DNA from 2 places in the Metasolibacillus sp. FSL H7-0170 genome. Region 1 is predicted to be linked to the other one. Evidence: a T-box and tRNA genes for the amino acid it is inferred to sense, from the RefSeq annotation. Region 1 holds a T-box; the other holds one or more tRNA genes.
What was found. A T-box is a leader RNA that pairs with one kind of tRNA and senses whether it is charged. The one in region 1 lies ahead of argS (arginine--tRNA ligase), so its partner is inferred to be a tRNA-Arg.
Positions count from the first base shown of each region.

Region 2: it encodes a tRNA-Arg, which carries the amino acid that the T-box ahead of argS (arginine--tRNA ligase) is inferred to sense. The anticodon was not compared.

Region 1 covers NZ_CP151964.1:577,790-585,639, reverse strand. Annotated here, with positions in the region: gene MHH70_RS02685 (5'-nucleotidase C-terminal domain-containing protein) at 60-2,261, shown strand; gene MHH70_RS02680 (methyl-accepting chemotaxis protein) at 2,639-4,324, shown strand; gene MHH70_RS02675 (YxcD family protein) at 4,522-4,815, opposite strand; gene MHH70_RS02670 (hypothetical protein) at 4,803-5,267, opposite strand; gene MHH70_RS02665 (hypothetical protein) at 5,435-6,004, shown strand; T-box leader at 6,048-6,265, shown strand; gene argS (arginine--tRNA ligase) at 6,311-7,850, shown strand, end outside.
Region 2 covers NZ_CP151964.1:3,025,023-3,032,872, forward strand. Annotated here, with positions in the region: gene MHH70_RS14180 (Tex family protein) at 1-215, shown strand, start outside; gene MHH70_RS14185 (SprT family protein) at 513-962, shown strand; tRNA gene MHH70_RS14190 (tRNA-Asn) at 1,157-1,231, shown strand; tRNA gene MHH70_RS14195 (tRNA-Glu) at 1,234-1,308, shown strand; tRNA gene MHH70_RS14200 (tRNA-Asp) at 1,336-1,411, shown strand; tRNA gene MHH70_RS14205 (tRNA-Gln) at 1,418-1,492, shown strand; tRNA gene MHH70_RS14210 (tRNA-Lys) at 1,499-1,574, shown strand; tRNA gene MHH70_RS14215 (tRNA-Leu) at 1,620-1,705, shown strand; tRNA gene MHH70_RS14220 (tRNA-Arg) at 1,723-1,799, shown strand; tRNA gene MHH70_RS14225 (tRNA-Gly) at 1,809-1,882, shown strand; rRNA gene MHH70_RS14230 (16S ribosomal RNA) at 2,115-3,669, shown strand; rRNA gene MHH70_RS14235 (23S ribosomal RNA) at 4,186-7,113, shown strand; rRNA gene rrf (5S ribosomal RNA) at 7,364-7,479, shown strand.

The sequences.
Region 1 (7,850 bases):
CATGTAAAATTTAAATGTACTGATTATTTAGTAATCTAAAAATGGAGGTAGTTTGCCCAATGAAAAACAAACGAAACAAATTTTATGCAGCAACGGCAGCCGTTGCGGTTACAGCTACTGTTGTCGCTGTAACACCAGCACTAGCAGCGAGTACTTTTTCTGATGTAAAAGCGGGAGATGCTCATTATGAAGGAATTACAGCATTGCATGGAGCAGGTATCATTAGCGGTTATCCTGACGGTACATTTAAGCCGAATCAAAATGTAACACGTGGACAAGCTGCAAAAATTATTGCGGGTGTATTAGGTCTTGATACGAAAAACGTAGAAAACCCTAACTTTGCAGATATTCCAACATCACACCAATATTACGGTCCTGTTGCAGCATTGGCAGCGCTTGATGCTATGGAAATCTATGAAGACAGCACAATCGAACCAAATGAGGCAATTACACGTGGCGAATTGGCTTACATGATTGCACAAGCATTAGGTTTAGAAGCAGAAGGCGATAGCCCATTTACAGATGTACCAGCAGACAATGATTACGCATATTTTGTCACAGCATTATATGAAGCAGGCATTGCACAAGGTATTTCTGAAACGGAATTCGGTGTTGACAGCAATGTAAAACGTGGTCAGCTGGCAACATTTATTTTAAATGCAGTAGGCACTTTGACTGAAGCACCTGAGGAAACACCAGAAGTAACAACAGGTGATACTTTTAATTTATCAATTTTACATGTTAACGATACACATTCTCATACAGATAAACTACCTAAATTAGCAACAGCAGTAAAAGAACAACGTGCGAAGAAGGAAAATGTTTTAACATTGCATGCGGGTGATGCGTTAACAGGCACTTTATACTTTAGCGAATTTAAAGGGAAGGCTGATATTGATTTATTAAATGAAATTGGCTTCGATGCAATGGTTCTTGGTAACCATGAATTTGATTTAGGGGCATCGCCGGAAGGACATCAAGCATTAGTTGATTTTATTAAAGCTGCGAAGTTCCCGATTGTCGATGCCAATGTTGACTTCTCTAATGATGATAAGTTTACTGGTTTGTTTACAGATTTAATCTCAAGTGAGCCTGAAAACGGTAAAATATATCATGGAATTGTAAAAGAAATCAATGGTGAAAAAATTGGGATTTTTGGTCTTACGACAGAAGAGACAAAAGGAATCTCTTCACCGGATGAAGTAACATTCTCAAACTATATTGAAGAGGCAAAGAAAGCAGTAGCTGCATTTGAAGGTATGGGCATAAACAAAATTATTGCCTTAACACATATTGGGTATAGAGACAGTGCTTTGATTGATAATGATATTGTATTAGCGCAAAATGTACCTGGTATCGATATTATTGTAGGGGCACATGATCATACAGAATTATTAACTCCAGATGCTGAGCATTCTGCAAGTGATGCACCGACATTAATTGTTCAAGCGCATGAATACGTAAACTATTTAGGAACGCTTGACGTAACTTTCGATGAAAACGGTGTAATTACAAAATATGACGGTGAGTTAATTAAGCTTGGTGAAGTTGCCGATGACGAGAAATTAGTTGAATTATTAGCACCATATAAAGCCAAAGTCGATGAAGTAATGAATGATAAAATTGGTGTATCAATTACAGAAGATTTAGTAGGGGAGCGCGAAGTAACACGTACTAGTGAAACAGCGCTTGGCAATATTATTACAGACGGTATGCTGGCAAAGGCACAACAATACACAGATAAAACGGTTGTAATGGCATTACAAAATAGCGGTGGTATTCGTGCAACAATTCCAGCAGGTGACATTAGTGTAGGTCATGTTATTGAAGTGTTACCTTTTGGGAATACATTGGCGATTATGGATTTAACAGGTGCTGAATTGAAAGAGGCATTTGAATGGTCTGTCAAGGATATACCAGGTGCAAACGGTGCTTTCTTACACATTGCAGGTGCGAAATTACAATATGATTCATCAAAAGAAGCGGGTTCACGTGTTGTATCAATTGAGTACTTCGATCAAGCAACAGGCGAATATGTCGCACTAGAAGATGATAAAACATATACTATCGCAACAAACGCATACACTGCCAAAGGTGGAGATAGCTATGCGGTATTTGAGAAAGCGTACAATGAAGGGCGTGCGACAGAGCTAGGTTTATCCGACTGGGAAAACTTCCGCGAGCAATTACTTTCATTAAAAGAAATTAAAACAACAACTGAGGGACGCATTATTGACCTTGGGAAACCAGTTGAAGAATAATTAAAATATAAATAAAAAATTGTCTGAGAAGTGTGCGAAGGCACTGCTTTTCAGACAATTTTTTTATTTGCCCTATTTAAGAGAGCAAATCATGAATTCAATGCTTTATTCAAACAAGTAAAACAACAATTTCAATCGCAACAAAAATTGTTCCATCTTCTTAACTATTAAATACCTTTATTGATTTTTCTTAATTGTCGATAAAATTATCAGAATTCTATATTTCGAACTATTATAAAGAGTATAAAGTCATATAATTTTCGAAATGGTTACATGTCCATATTGCTAGAAAATTTACAACTTTCGAATAGCAACATTGACATAGTATAAAAGAAATGAATATAATGGTATTGTGCGCAAAAAGGGGGTATTTTTGTTTGAGTATTGGGAAAAAATTATACATATCTTTAGGTACATTAATCGTAATTATATTTGGTATTTCGGTGTTTAGCTATTTACAAATATCGAATGTAAACAATAGATATAATGAACTAATAGATAGTCGTTTAGAGCAAATCTATTTGGCAGCAGAGGTCGAATCAAGCGTTGGCGGCCAAGGTGCTTTTTTACGACAATATGTATTAGCGAAGGGCTCGGATGCGTTATCAAGCTTGGAAAAAGAGCAGACCGCAATTGCAACTTCTTTACAAAGATTAGAAGAGATTGCCTCGCCAGGGACGATGCAAGATTTACTAGCTGAGCTAATTGAAGCAAATGCTAATTATAGTGATGCAGTTGCACGTGTAATAAGCTTAGTTGACGATGGAAAAGTTGATAGTGCAATTCCAATACTAAATATTGAGGTTCGTAATGTTCATAATAAACTAAGTACAGCAGCGAATGAAATGCTTGTTTATAATAAGGAACGATTTACAGAAACTCAACTCGAAACTGGTAAGCAAGTAGAGCAAGTGACAATTATTTTAATGGCAATTTCAATTATTAGTATAGTAATAGGTATTGTAAGTGTTATTATTATTATTCGAGTAGTAATTATGCCGTTAAAGAAATTAGCGGGCGCTGTTGACCAAATTGCAACAGGTGATTTAACCGTTGATGATGTCGTAGTTAAATCAAAAGATGAGGTAGCGACGATTGCCACATCCTTTAATGTGATGAAATCCTCATTGCGTGAATTAATTTCTGTAGCCAATCAAAACGCTGCGCAGCTTTCCGTTATTTCGAGAGAACTGACAACAAGTACAGCACAAGTATCATCAACATCGACAACTGTTGCCAGCAGTATTGAACAGATTACAGAAAGCACACAAGGATCATCACAAATTGCAATAGATACCTCTGTAGCAATGGATGAAACTGCGTTTGGAATTCAGAATATTGCTGAATCTACGCAAACTGTACACAATGAAGCACAAAATACACAAGCGGTTGCAAGCAAGGGGCTTGTAACAATTGCGGATGCGAAGGAGCAAATGCAAGATATTTATAGTTCAACAAAGCTGACGACAGAATTGATTTCTAAATTAATTGCACATTCTGAGCAAATTCAAAGTATTTCAAATGTAATAACAGATATTACAGATCAAACGAACTTATTAGCATTAAATGCAGCAATTGAAGCGGCTCGAGCTGGAGAGCATGGAAAAGGCTTTGCAGTCGTTGCAGACGAGGTGCGTAAACTAGCAGAGCAATCCAAATCCTCAGCTAATTTAATTGTTAATTTAACATCTGAAATTTTACATGAAACGAAAAATGTAGAGGGCGCTGTTGCGGAAAGTTTGCAGCGCGTTGAAGCAGGAGTGAAAGTAATTGAAGTAGCCGGTGATTCGTTTAATCAAATTACAGGTGCTGTAGAAAATATGACAATGCGTATTGCAGATGCATCTGCTGTCACAGAGCAAATTTCTGCCGCGACTGAGGAAGTATCGGCATCTGTATCAGAGCTAGCATCAAATGTAAGTGGCGTGGCTGGAAATACAGAAGAAATCGCGCAGCAAATCGGTGAGCAGGTAGCGTCAATTCAGGAGATTAATGCTGTATCGACAGAGCTTGAAATTAAAGCTGAGGAACTTGCGCAAGCAATTGCGAAATTCAAAATATAAAAAATTAAAGTGAAAATTGTTTGAAAAGTGTGCAATGACACTGCTTTTCAAACAATTTTTGCTTTTTATTGATAGTATCAGCATTTTTTAGTAAAGAGGAAGTTATCCTTGAAACAATAGGAATATGATTTTTATAAAACAGGATAAATATAAAAGAACGTCTGAAAAGCATTGCTTTTCAGACGTTCCCTATAAGATTACCATGAAACGTTAGCAATCATACCTTCTTCTTCGTCAATATCGAGGGTAATTCTAGCGCTGATTGAATCGCGTTGTAGCTCCTCGTCAATATAGAGGCGCAGTGCGGTAACGAAATTTACTGAATTATAAAGCTCCATTTGTCCGTTGACATAGGCCTCAGCCGTATAGCCTGCTAAATCGTCATACATTAACTCTACTTCTACATTTTCAGGCTGCGTATTTTTAAAGCGTGCATGGAAAAGGCAAATGGCATTGATTAAATCTTGCTCAAACAATGTTAGTTGTTCCATGTTTTTGATGTCTCTTCTTTCTTTTTACGCGTCATTACTTGATAAATTTTAATACATAGGAAAACAATTACTGCGATTGCTGCGGCATTAACCATAAAGCCTAAAATAGAGCCTAAAATACCTAAGTCACCGAATAAACTACCAAATAATAGACCTGCTAAACCACCGATGAATAACCCTTTCATTAAGCCACCAGATGTAAAGCCACCTTTTTTCGTTTGTGTTGTATCATTATTTGAGTTATTTTTATTGTTTTGATTTGTAACTGTTGAGTTATTTTCTTGGTCTTTCTTCTGAATATTTGATTGATTATTATTATTAGTTTTGAAGCCTTTTTTACCTGATTTATAGGACTTTGCTTCTACTTGATGATCCCCACCAAAAAATAATGTTGTGCCTACACTCGAAAAGACAAGTGTAAATGCTAAAAATACTGCTGCAAGTTTTTTCATGTTTTTCCTCCGTTATTCTAACAATAAAATTTTCTACAGAAATAGTATATCAAAATTACGATTAGAAGAAAAATAAATGCGCTAACAATTTCATTCAGCTCTATGCTCACGCTGAGAAATATGGTATCGTTGTACAATATGTCTACCATTTTTAAGGGGGAATTGAGATGTCAGCACAGCAGCAATACAATGGTCTTATACTTTTAACATCCTACATACAACGTATTTATATAGCGGAAAAAATCAACGAACGCATTGGTGTGCAGACAAATCCAAGTCGTTTACAAGCAGCAAAAAACTATTTGGATGAATTGAATATGATAATGCCTTTATTCGAGCAAACACGTGAATTAACAGATACGCAGTTAAAGCGAGTGAAAGAAATAACGATGAGTACAAAGCATTTAATGGATGGGTATTTCCCACAACCGCCGTTTAGCTTTGCACAAAAGCTTTCGATTGTCGGCTCTTCTTTATACGGTGAGCAATTAATGAATACCGGAGTACTTCGCCTAGGACAGCTATTTCAAAAAGAAGTTGGAAAGGATTTTGAAATGCGCGTAAAATTTTATAAGGAGCGTACCGAATTCATTGATGCTGTAGTACATACGCTATACAGTAAGGAAGAGATAGAACTGAGCTTGCAGCAAATTATTGCAAATTGGTTTGAAGGCATTATGGCAAATCGTAAAAATGTGTTACAGGATATGGAGAAAATCAATCCTTTTTTTGCTTGACGGATAATTTTTTAGTTGCTAGAATGAATCCTAACTTTAATATTCATATTCGATGAAAAAGACAGTAGCTATTTGGCAATGCGAAGCGAGTTAGGGACGGTGTGAGCCTAATGCAAGAAGAATAGCGAAGCGCACTTTGGAGAAATTGCCTGAAAGACTAGTAGGGTAAATCGGGGAGGCTACCCCGTTATTAACAAGAAAGCGGTCACTTCATGTGACAACTAGAGTGGTACCACGGGATTAATAGCTCTCGTCTCTATTTTATAGAGACGAGGGCTTTTTTTATGTAGAAAAGGAGAGACACAAATGAAAGAACAGTTAGCAGCTTTATTAAGTGCAGCATCGCAGGGAGATTTATCTGTGCAGGAGGTAATGACATTACTTGAAAAGCCGAAGCATGAGCATTTAGGTGATATTGCTTTTCCCTGCTTTTCACTAGCAAAAAAATATAAAAAGGCACCGACGCTTATTGCGACGGAGCTGGCTCAGCACATTCAGGCAGACTTTATTCAAGAGGTAAGGGTGGAGGGCGCCTATATAAACTTTTATTTGCAACAACTACCAATTGCACAGCAAATTGTCACACAAATACTTGCAGAGCAGCAAAAATACGGCTCACGCGCAATAAATAACGAAACAATTGCACTTGATTTTTCCTCGCCAAATATAGCTAAGCCATTTTCGATGGGCCATTTACGTTCAACAGTTATTGGTCATGCGCTTGCCAATATTGCTGAAAAAATGGGCTATCAAACAGAGCGCATTAACCACTTAGGCGATTGGGGAACACAATTTGGCAAGCTCATTGTCGCTTATAAGCTATGGGGAAATAAAGCTGCAATTGAGGCCAATCCCATTGAGGAATTATTAAAAATCTATGTCCGTTTCCATCAGGAGGCGGAGCAAAATGAAGCATTAAATGAACAGGCACGCCAGGCATTTAAGGCATTAGAAGATGGTGATGCAAAGACGCATGCATTATGGCGCTGGTTTAGAGAGGCTTCTTTGAAGGAATTCCAATCAATATATGAGTTGCTCGGTGTAGCGTTTGATAGCTATAATGGCGAAGCATTTTATAATGATAAAATGGCAAGTGTTGTTGTCGAGCTCGAAGCAAAGCAGCTATTAATAGAATCGGATGGTGCTATGGTCGTATCGTTAGAAGATATGCCCCCATGCTTGATTACTAAAAATGACGGTGCAACACTTTATGCCACACGTGATTTAGCAGCAGCTATTTATCGTCAGGAAACATATAAGCCAGCGAAGGTTTTTTATGTCGTAGGTAATGAGCAATCATTACATTTTAAACAACTATTTACAGTGTTAAAGAAAATGGGGCATCAGTGGGCAGAAAATTATCAGCATATTCCTTTTGGAATGATGCTCGTTGCTGGTAAAAAGATGTCGACGCGAAAAGGCAAAGTTGTACTGCTCGCCGATGTATTAAAGGAAGCGATGGACGCAGCATTACACAATATCGAGGAGAAAAACCCAACACTTGCAAATAAAGAGCAGGTCGCAAAGCAAGTCGGTATTGGTGCAGTGATTTTTAATGATTTGAAAAATGACCGGATGCATGATATTGATTTTGACATCGAGCACATGGTCACATTTGAAGGAGAAACAGGTCCATATGTACAATATACATATGCGCGTATCCAAACATTATTAAAGAAAGGTGCTTATATAGCGCAACAGCCAACGCTAGGCTATCTAGATGAGACTGCTTGGCCACTAATTAAACAATTGCAAGATTTCCCTGCTTACTTGGAAAAGGCATTCAATGATGCTGATCCATCACAAATTGCCAAATATAGCTTGCTATTAGCTCGCAACTTTAATA
Region 2 (7,850 bases), 1.5 Mb from region 1:
GAACGGTACGAAATGTAGTTGATTTCGGTGCCTTTGTAGATATTGGTGTTAAGCAGGATGGTCTTGTACACATATCCAAATTGCAAAAACGCCGAATCAAACACCCGCTTGAAGTTGTTGCACTTGGGGATATTGTGACAGTTTGGGTAGAAAGGGTAGAAGTAGACAAGGGGCGCATTTCTTTAACAATGCTACCACCACAGCAAAGCATATAATAAACCGTTAGAAGAGAGCACCTAGAAAGTACACATCTGGCAATTATTCGTCACAGAAAACATGGCTAATGCACAGCTTTCTTGACAGTTCTTTTCATTGCTTAACTTCTTTCAGGAAAATATTTTGTAGCGACGGGTACAGAAATCTTCCACCTCAATAGGTGGCGAGCTGAAAGAAGTTAAAGCCTTCGGCGGATGCCATAAATTTCATGAGATGTGCTTAAAACGAAGTTAGTCAAATTCAAATACAATTACGCTAAGTTGACTTGATTATATGAATTTGTGGAGGTGATAAAGATGGAGGATTCACAATTGCAGCAATTAGTCGAGCAATTATCGCAGCAATATTTCCAAATGCCTTTTCAGCATAAAGCTTCTTTTAATTCACGCCTAAGAACGACAGGGGGGCGCTATATGCTACATAGTCATAATATCGAAATAAATAAACGTTATTATGAGTACTTTGGTATCGATGAGTTAACCGGGATTATTTTGCATGAGCTTTGTCACTATCATTTACATATCCAAGGTAAAGGCTATCAACATCGGGATGCAGATTTTCGTAACCTATTAAAACAAGTAGGGGCTCCTCGTTTTTGCTCCACAATTGAAAAGGAAGAAAACGGCAAAATAACTTATTATCATTATCGCTGTCTTGACTGTGGACAATTATATAGAAGAAAAAGAAAAGTCAATGTAAAATCCTATTGCTGTAGCAAATGTCGAGGCGCGATTTGCTTAACATAAATAATCTATACTGAGTAGCGGTGGCGAATGTGTTGATTAATTGCTAATTAATCGTTTATAATTGAAAAAAATTTATTACTTCAATCAAACAAAAAATTATTTTCGAAAAATATATAAAAAATGTTGACTATAAGAAATAAGGTGTCTATAATAGAAAAAGTCGGCAAGGTTATTGCTGATTGAATAACAATTAATCCGAAGTAGCTCAGTGGTAGAGCAACCGGCTGTTAACCGGTTGGTCGCAGGTTCGAGCCCTGCCTTCGGAGCCAATGGCCCGTTGGTCAAGTGGTTAAGACACCGCCCTTTCACGGCGGTAACACGGGTTCGAATCCCGTACGGGTCACCATTTGCATTTTACATTTGAATTATTTAAGGTCCCGTGGTGTAGCGGTTAACATGCCTGCCTGTCACGCAGGAGATCGCCGGTTCGATCCCGGTCGGGACCGCCATTTCGATGGGGTATAGCCAAGCGGTAAGGCAACGGATTTTGATTCCGTCATGCCTAGGTTCGAATCCTAGTACCCCAGCCATTTCACGAGCCATTAGCTCAGTCGGTAGAGCATCTGACTTTTAATCAGAGGGTCGAAGGTTCGAGTCCTTCATGGCTCACCATTTTCAACTTATTTATATAGAGTAAACTTAAATAGGAAGTTGAACGCGGTCGTGGCGGAATGGCAGACGCGCTAGGTTGAGGGCCTAGTGGGGGCAACCCCGTGGAGGTTCAAGTCCTCTCGGCCGCACCAAGTAAGATAATAATTTAGCGCCCGTAGCTCAATTGGATAGAGCGTCTGACTACGGATCAGAAGGTTATGGGTTCGACTCCTGTCGGGCGCGCCAAAAAAATATGCGGGTGTAGTTTAATGGTAAAACCTCAGCCTTCCAAGCTGATGTCGTGAGTTCGATTCTCATCACCCGCTCCAAAAAAAGTGTTGACAAATAAACGAACGATATGTTAAGATTTAATAACTGTCGGTAATGTTTGTGTCGATAGAGTAAAATGAACCTTGAAAACTGAACAAGCAAGACGTGAATGAATAAAGTTTCATTGAATAGATGAAACACAATTTTGGACATCGAATGAAGATGCCAGCAAATGTTTTAATGTATCGAAAGCGAAGCGACAGATACAAATTTGAGCTTACTCAAATTCTTTTTATGGAGAGTTTGATCCTGGCTCAGGACGAACGCTGGCGGCGTGCCTAATACATGCAAGTCGAGCGGGCGTTATTTTGGTGCTTGCACCGAAGTAACGCTAGCGGCGGACGGGTGAGTAACACGTGGGCAACCTGCCCTGTAGATGGGGATAACTCCGGGAAACCGGGGCTAATACCGAATGATACTTTGAAACCCATGTTTTAAAGTTGAAAGATGGTTCTGCTATCGCTACAGGATGGGCCCGCGGCGCATTAGCTAGTTGGTGAGGTAATGGCTCACCAAGGCAACGATGCGTAGCCGACCTGAGAGGGTGATCGGCCACACTGGGACTGAGACACGGCCCAGACTCCTACGGGAGGCAGCAGTAGGGAATCTTCCACAATGGGCGAAAGCCTGATGGAGCAACGCCGCGTGAGTGAAGAAGGTTTTCGGATCGTAAAACTCTGTTGTAAGGGAAGAACAAGTGCCGTAGTAACTGGCGGCACCTTGACGGTACCTTATTAGAAAGCCACGGCTAACTACGTGCCAGCAGCCGCGGTAATACGTAGGTGGCAAGCGTTGTCCGGAATTATTGGGCGTAAAGCGCGCGCAGGCGGTTTTTTAAGTCTGATGTGAAAGCCCCCGGCTCAACCGGGGAAGGTCATTGGAAACTGGGGAACTTGAGTGCAGAAGAGGAAAGTGGAATTCCAAGTGTAGCGGTGAAATGCGTAGAGATTTGGAGGAACACCAGTGGCGAAGGCGACTTTCTGGTCTGTAACTGACGCTGAGGCGCGAAAGCGTGGGGAGCAAACAGGATTAGATACCCTGGTAGTCCACGCCGTAAACGATGAGTGCTAAGTGTTAGGGGGTTTCCGCCCCTTAGTGCTGCAGCTAACGCATTAAGCACTCCGCCTGGGGAGTACGGTCGCAAGACTGAAACTCAAAGGAATTGACGGGGGCCCGCACAAGCGGTGGAGCATGTGGTTTAATTCGAAGCAACGCGAAGAACCTTACCAGGTCTTGACATCCCGTTGCCCACTATGGAGACATGGTTTTCCCTTCGGGGACAACGGTGACAGGTGGTGCATGGTTGTCGTCAGCTCGTGTCGTGAGATGTTGGGTTAAGTCCCGCAACGAGCGCAACCCTTGATCTTAGTTGCCATCATTCAGTTGGGCACTCTAAGGTGACTGCCGGTGACAAACCGGAGGAAGGTGGGGATGACGTCAAATCATCATGCCCCTTATGACCTGGGCTACACACGTGCTACAATGGACGGTACAACCGGTTGCCAACCCGCGAGGGGGAGCTAATCCGATAAAACCGTTCTCAGTTCGGATTGTAGGCTGCAACTCGCCTACATGAAGCCGGAATCGCTAGTAATCGCGGATCAGCATGCCGCGGTGAATACGTTCCCGGGCCTTGTACACACCGCCCGTCACACCACGAGAGTTTGTAACACCCGAAGTCGGTGAGGTAACCTTTTGGAGCCAGCCGCCGAAGGTGGGATAGATGATTGGGGTGAAGTCGTAACAAGGTAGCCGTATCGGAAGGTGCGGCTGGATCACCTCCTTTCTAAGGATATTTTCGGAATATCTCCTACGGAGATAACATTCACGGATTGCTGTTCAGTTTTGAAGGTTCATCAATGGATGAATACTTCTTATTGTGCACCTGCGGTTTTCCCTCGCAAATACGCGAGGAAGCAAATACAGGTAGCCTATTTGTTCTTTGAAAACTGGATAAAACGACATTGAAAGTAACAAGTTTTAAATAGATCAAGTAATTGATCGTGTAAGTTCTTAAATCTTATTTCTTTTATGAGATAAGTTGTAACTAACATGAAGGTTTCAAGACACGAGTAGGACAAGGAAGCGATTGAGCGATGGAAGGAGCGTACCTAAGTACGTGACTGACAGAGTGAATGAAGCTGACGCAGTCATACGATGTGTATTGAAAGCCGAAAATGAAGGTTTCGAGATACGAGCAAGCCAAGGAAGCAGCTTGAGTGAATGAAGGAGCGTACCTCTGTACGTGACTGAATGAGCGAAAGTAGCTGACGCAGGATGGCGATGTATATCGAAAGCTGAAGGTTAAGTTATTAAGGGCGCACGGTGGATGCCTTGGCACTAGGAGTCGATGAAGGACGGCACTAACACCGATATGCCTCGGGGAGCTGTAAGTAAGCTTTGATCCGGGGATTTCCGAATGGGGAAACCCACTATGTTTAATGGCATAGTATCCATACGTGAATTCATAGCGTATGGAAGACAGACGCAGGGAACTGAAACATCTAAGTACCTGCAGGAAGAGAAAGAAAATTCGATTCCCTGAGTAGCGGCGAGCGAAACGGGAAAAGCCCAAACCAAAGAGCTTGCTCTTTGGGGTTGTAGGACACTCTATACGGAGTTACAAAGGAATGAAGTAGATGAAGCGACTTGGAAAGGTCCGCCAGAGCAGGTAAAAGCCCTGTAGTCGAAAGTTCATTCCCTCCAGAGTGGATCCTGAGTACGGCGGAACACGTGAAATTCCGTCGGAATCCGGGAGGACCATCTCCCAAGGCTAAATACTCCCTAGTGACCGATAGTGAACCAGTACCGTGAGGGAAAGGTGAAAAGCACCCCGGGAGGGGAGTGAAAGAGAACCTGAAACCGTGTGCCTACAAGTAGTTAGAGCCCGTTAATGGGTGATAGCGTGCCTTTTGTAGAATGAACCGGCGAGTTACGATAACGTGCAAGGTTAAGCTGAGAAAGCGGAGCCGCAGCGAAAGCGAGTCTGAATAGGGCGAAGGAGTACGTTGTCGTAGACCCGAAACCAGGTGATCTACCCATGGCCAGGGTGAAGGTAAGGTAACACTTACTGGAGGCCCGAACCCACGTACGTTGAAAAGTGCGGGGATGAGCTGTGGGTAGCGGAGAAATTCCAATCGAACCTGGAGATAGCTGGTTCTCTCCGAAATAGCTTTAGGGCTAGCCTCGTGATGGAGAATACCGGAGGTAGAGCACTGTTTGGACTAGGGGGGCATCTCGCTTTACCGAATTCAGACAAACTCCGAATGCCGGATATTTATACACGGGAGTCAGACTGCGAGTGATAAGATCCGTAGTCAAGAGGGAAACAGCCCAGACCACCAGCTAAGGTCCCAAAGTAATCGTTAAGTGGAAAAGGATGTGGCGTTGCTTAGACAACCAGGATGTTGGCTTAGAAGCAGCCATCATTTAAAGAGTGCGTAATAGCTCACTGGTCGAGTGACACTGCGCCGAAAATGTATCGGGGCTAAACGATTCACCGAAGCTGTGGATTGACATCTACGATGTCAGTGGTAGGAGAGCGTTCTAAGTGCGTTGAAGTCAGACCGGAAGGACTGGTGGAGCGCTTAGAAGTGAGAATGCCGGTATGAGTAGCGAAAGACAGGTGAGAATCCTGTCCACCGTATGACTAAGGTTTCCTGAGGAAGGCTCGTCCGCTCAGGGTTAGTCGGGACCTAAGCCGAGGCCGATAGGCGTAGGCGATGGATAACAGGTTGATATTCCTGTACTACCTCCCCACCGTTTGAGCAATGGGGGGACGCAGGAGGGTAGGGTAAGCAGAGCGTTGGTTGTCTCTGTTCAAGCAGTAAGGCGTGTGTGTAGGCAAATCCGCACACTCTAACGCCAAGCTGTGATGACGAGTCCGTATGGACGAAGTTCCTGATCTCACACTGCCAAGAAAAGCCTCTAGCGAGGTGGGAGGTACCCGTACCGCAAACCGACACAGGTAGTCGAGGAGAGAATCCTAAGGTGTGCGAGAGAACTCTCGTTAAGGAACTCGGCAAAATGACCCCGTAACTTCGGGAGAAGGGGTGCTCTTGAGCGTGCAAGCGCATGAGAGCCGCAGTGAATAGGCCCAGGCGACTGTTTAGCAAAAACACAGGTCTCTGCAAAACCGTAAGGTGACGTATAGGGGCTGACGCCTGCCCGGTGCTGGAAGGTTAAGAGGAGTGGTTAGCGCAAGCGAAGCTATGAATTGAAGCCCCAGTAAACGGCGGCCGTAACTATAACGGTCCTAAGGTAGCGAAATTCCTTGTCGGGTAAGTTCCGACCCGCACGAAAGGCGTAACGATCTGGGCACTGTCTCAACGAGAGACTCGGTGAAATTATAGTACCTGTGAAGATGCAGGTTACCCGCGACAGGACGGAAAGACCCCGTGGAGCTTTACTGTAGCTTGATATTGAATTTTGGTACAACTTGTACAGGATAGGTAGGAGCCAGAGATCTCGGAGCGCCAGCTTCGAAGGAGGCGTCGGTGGGATACTACCCTGGTTGTATTGAAATTCTAACCCGTGCCCCTTAGCGGGGTAGGAGACAGTGTCAGGCGGACAGTTTGACTGGGGCGGTCGCCTCCTAAAAGGTAACGGAGGCGCCCAAAGGTTCCCTCAGAATGGTTGGAAATCATTCGTAGAGTGTAAAGGCACAAGGGAGCTTGACTGCGAGACCTACAAGTCGAGCAGGGTCGAAAGACGGGCTTAGTGATCCGGTGGTTCCGCATGGAAGGGCCATCGCTCAACGGATAAAAGCTACCCCGGGGATAACAGGCTTATCTCCCCCAAGAGTCCACATCGACGGGGAGGTTTGGCACCTCGATGTCGGCTCATCGCATCCTGGGGCTGTAGTCGGTCCCAAGGGTTGGGCTGTTCGCCCATTAAAGCGGTACGCGAGCTGGGTTCAGAACGTCGTGAGACAGTTCGGTCCCTATCCGTCGTGGGCGTAGGAAATTTGAGAGGAGCTGTCCTTAGTACGAGAGGACCGGGATGGACATACCGCTGGTGTACCAGTTGTCGTGCCAACGGCATCGCTGGGTAGCTATGTATGGACGGGATAAGTGCTGAAAGCATCTAAGCATGAAGCCCCCCTCAAGATGAGATTTCCCATTACGCAAGTAAGTAAGATCCCTCAAAGACGATGAGGTAGATAGGTTCGAGGTGGAAGTGTGGCGACACATGGAGCTGACGAATACTAATCGATCGAGGACTTAACCACAATTAAAACTTGTTTCAATGTTCGTTTATCCAGTTTTGAAAGAACAAACACTTTCTAAAAATAAGGATTTCAAGACACAAGCTAATCGAGGAAACAAAGGAGCGATTGAAGGAATGTACTAAAGTACATGACTGAATGAGCGAGTGCAGTTGACGAAGAGTAGCGCAGTAGATTGACAGCCGAGTAAGGAACGTCTACTAAAAGCACCACATCCTGTGGTAACGTAGACGCCAGCACACCCATGTGCAAGTGAAGTAATGATGGCAAAGAGGTCACACCCGTTCCCATACCGAACACGGAAGTTAAGCTCTTTAGCGCCGATGGTAGTTGGGGGCTTCCCCCTGTGAGAGTAGGACATTGCTTCGCAATCAAAACCACTGAGGAATCAGTGGTTTTTTTATATGGAAAAGAAGCCCCCAACTACCAAAGACCGAAGGTCGGCTCGGCGCGTAATCGGAGGCAAACAATGACTTAATTTTTCAATCGAATGTCAACTTGAAGCAGTGCAGAAGAGCAAGGAGTCCGAGGCGCCAAGGAGTGCGGAGCGAAATGTGCATCGCACATGAGCACCGCAAGCGACGCGGGCAACGAAGGAATCCGCGGCTCAGCTGTACTGCGTTGAAGCGTCGCTGGTAGTTGGGGGCGCCCCTGTGAGAGTAGGACATTGCTTCGCCACAAAAAATCACTGAGGAATCAGTGGTTTTTTTGTATGAAAAAAGGAAGTTACCAAGAAGAAA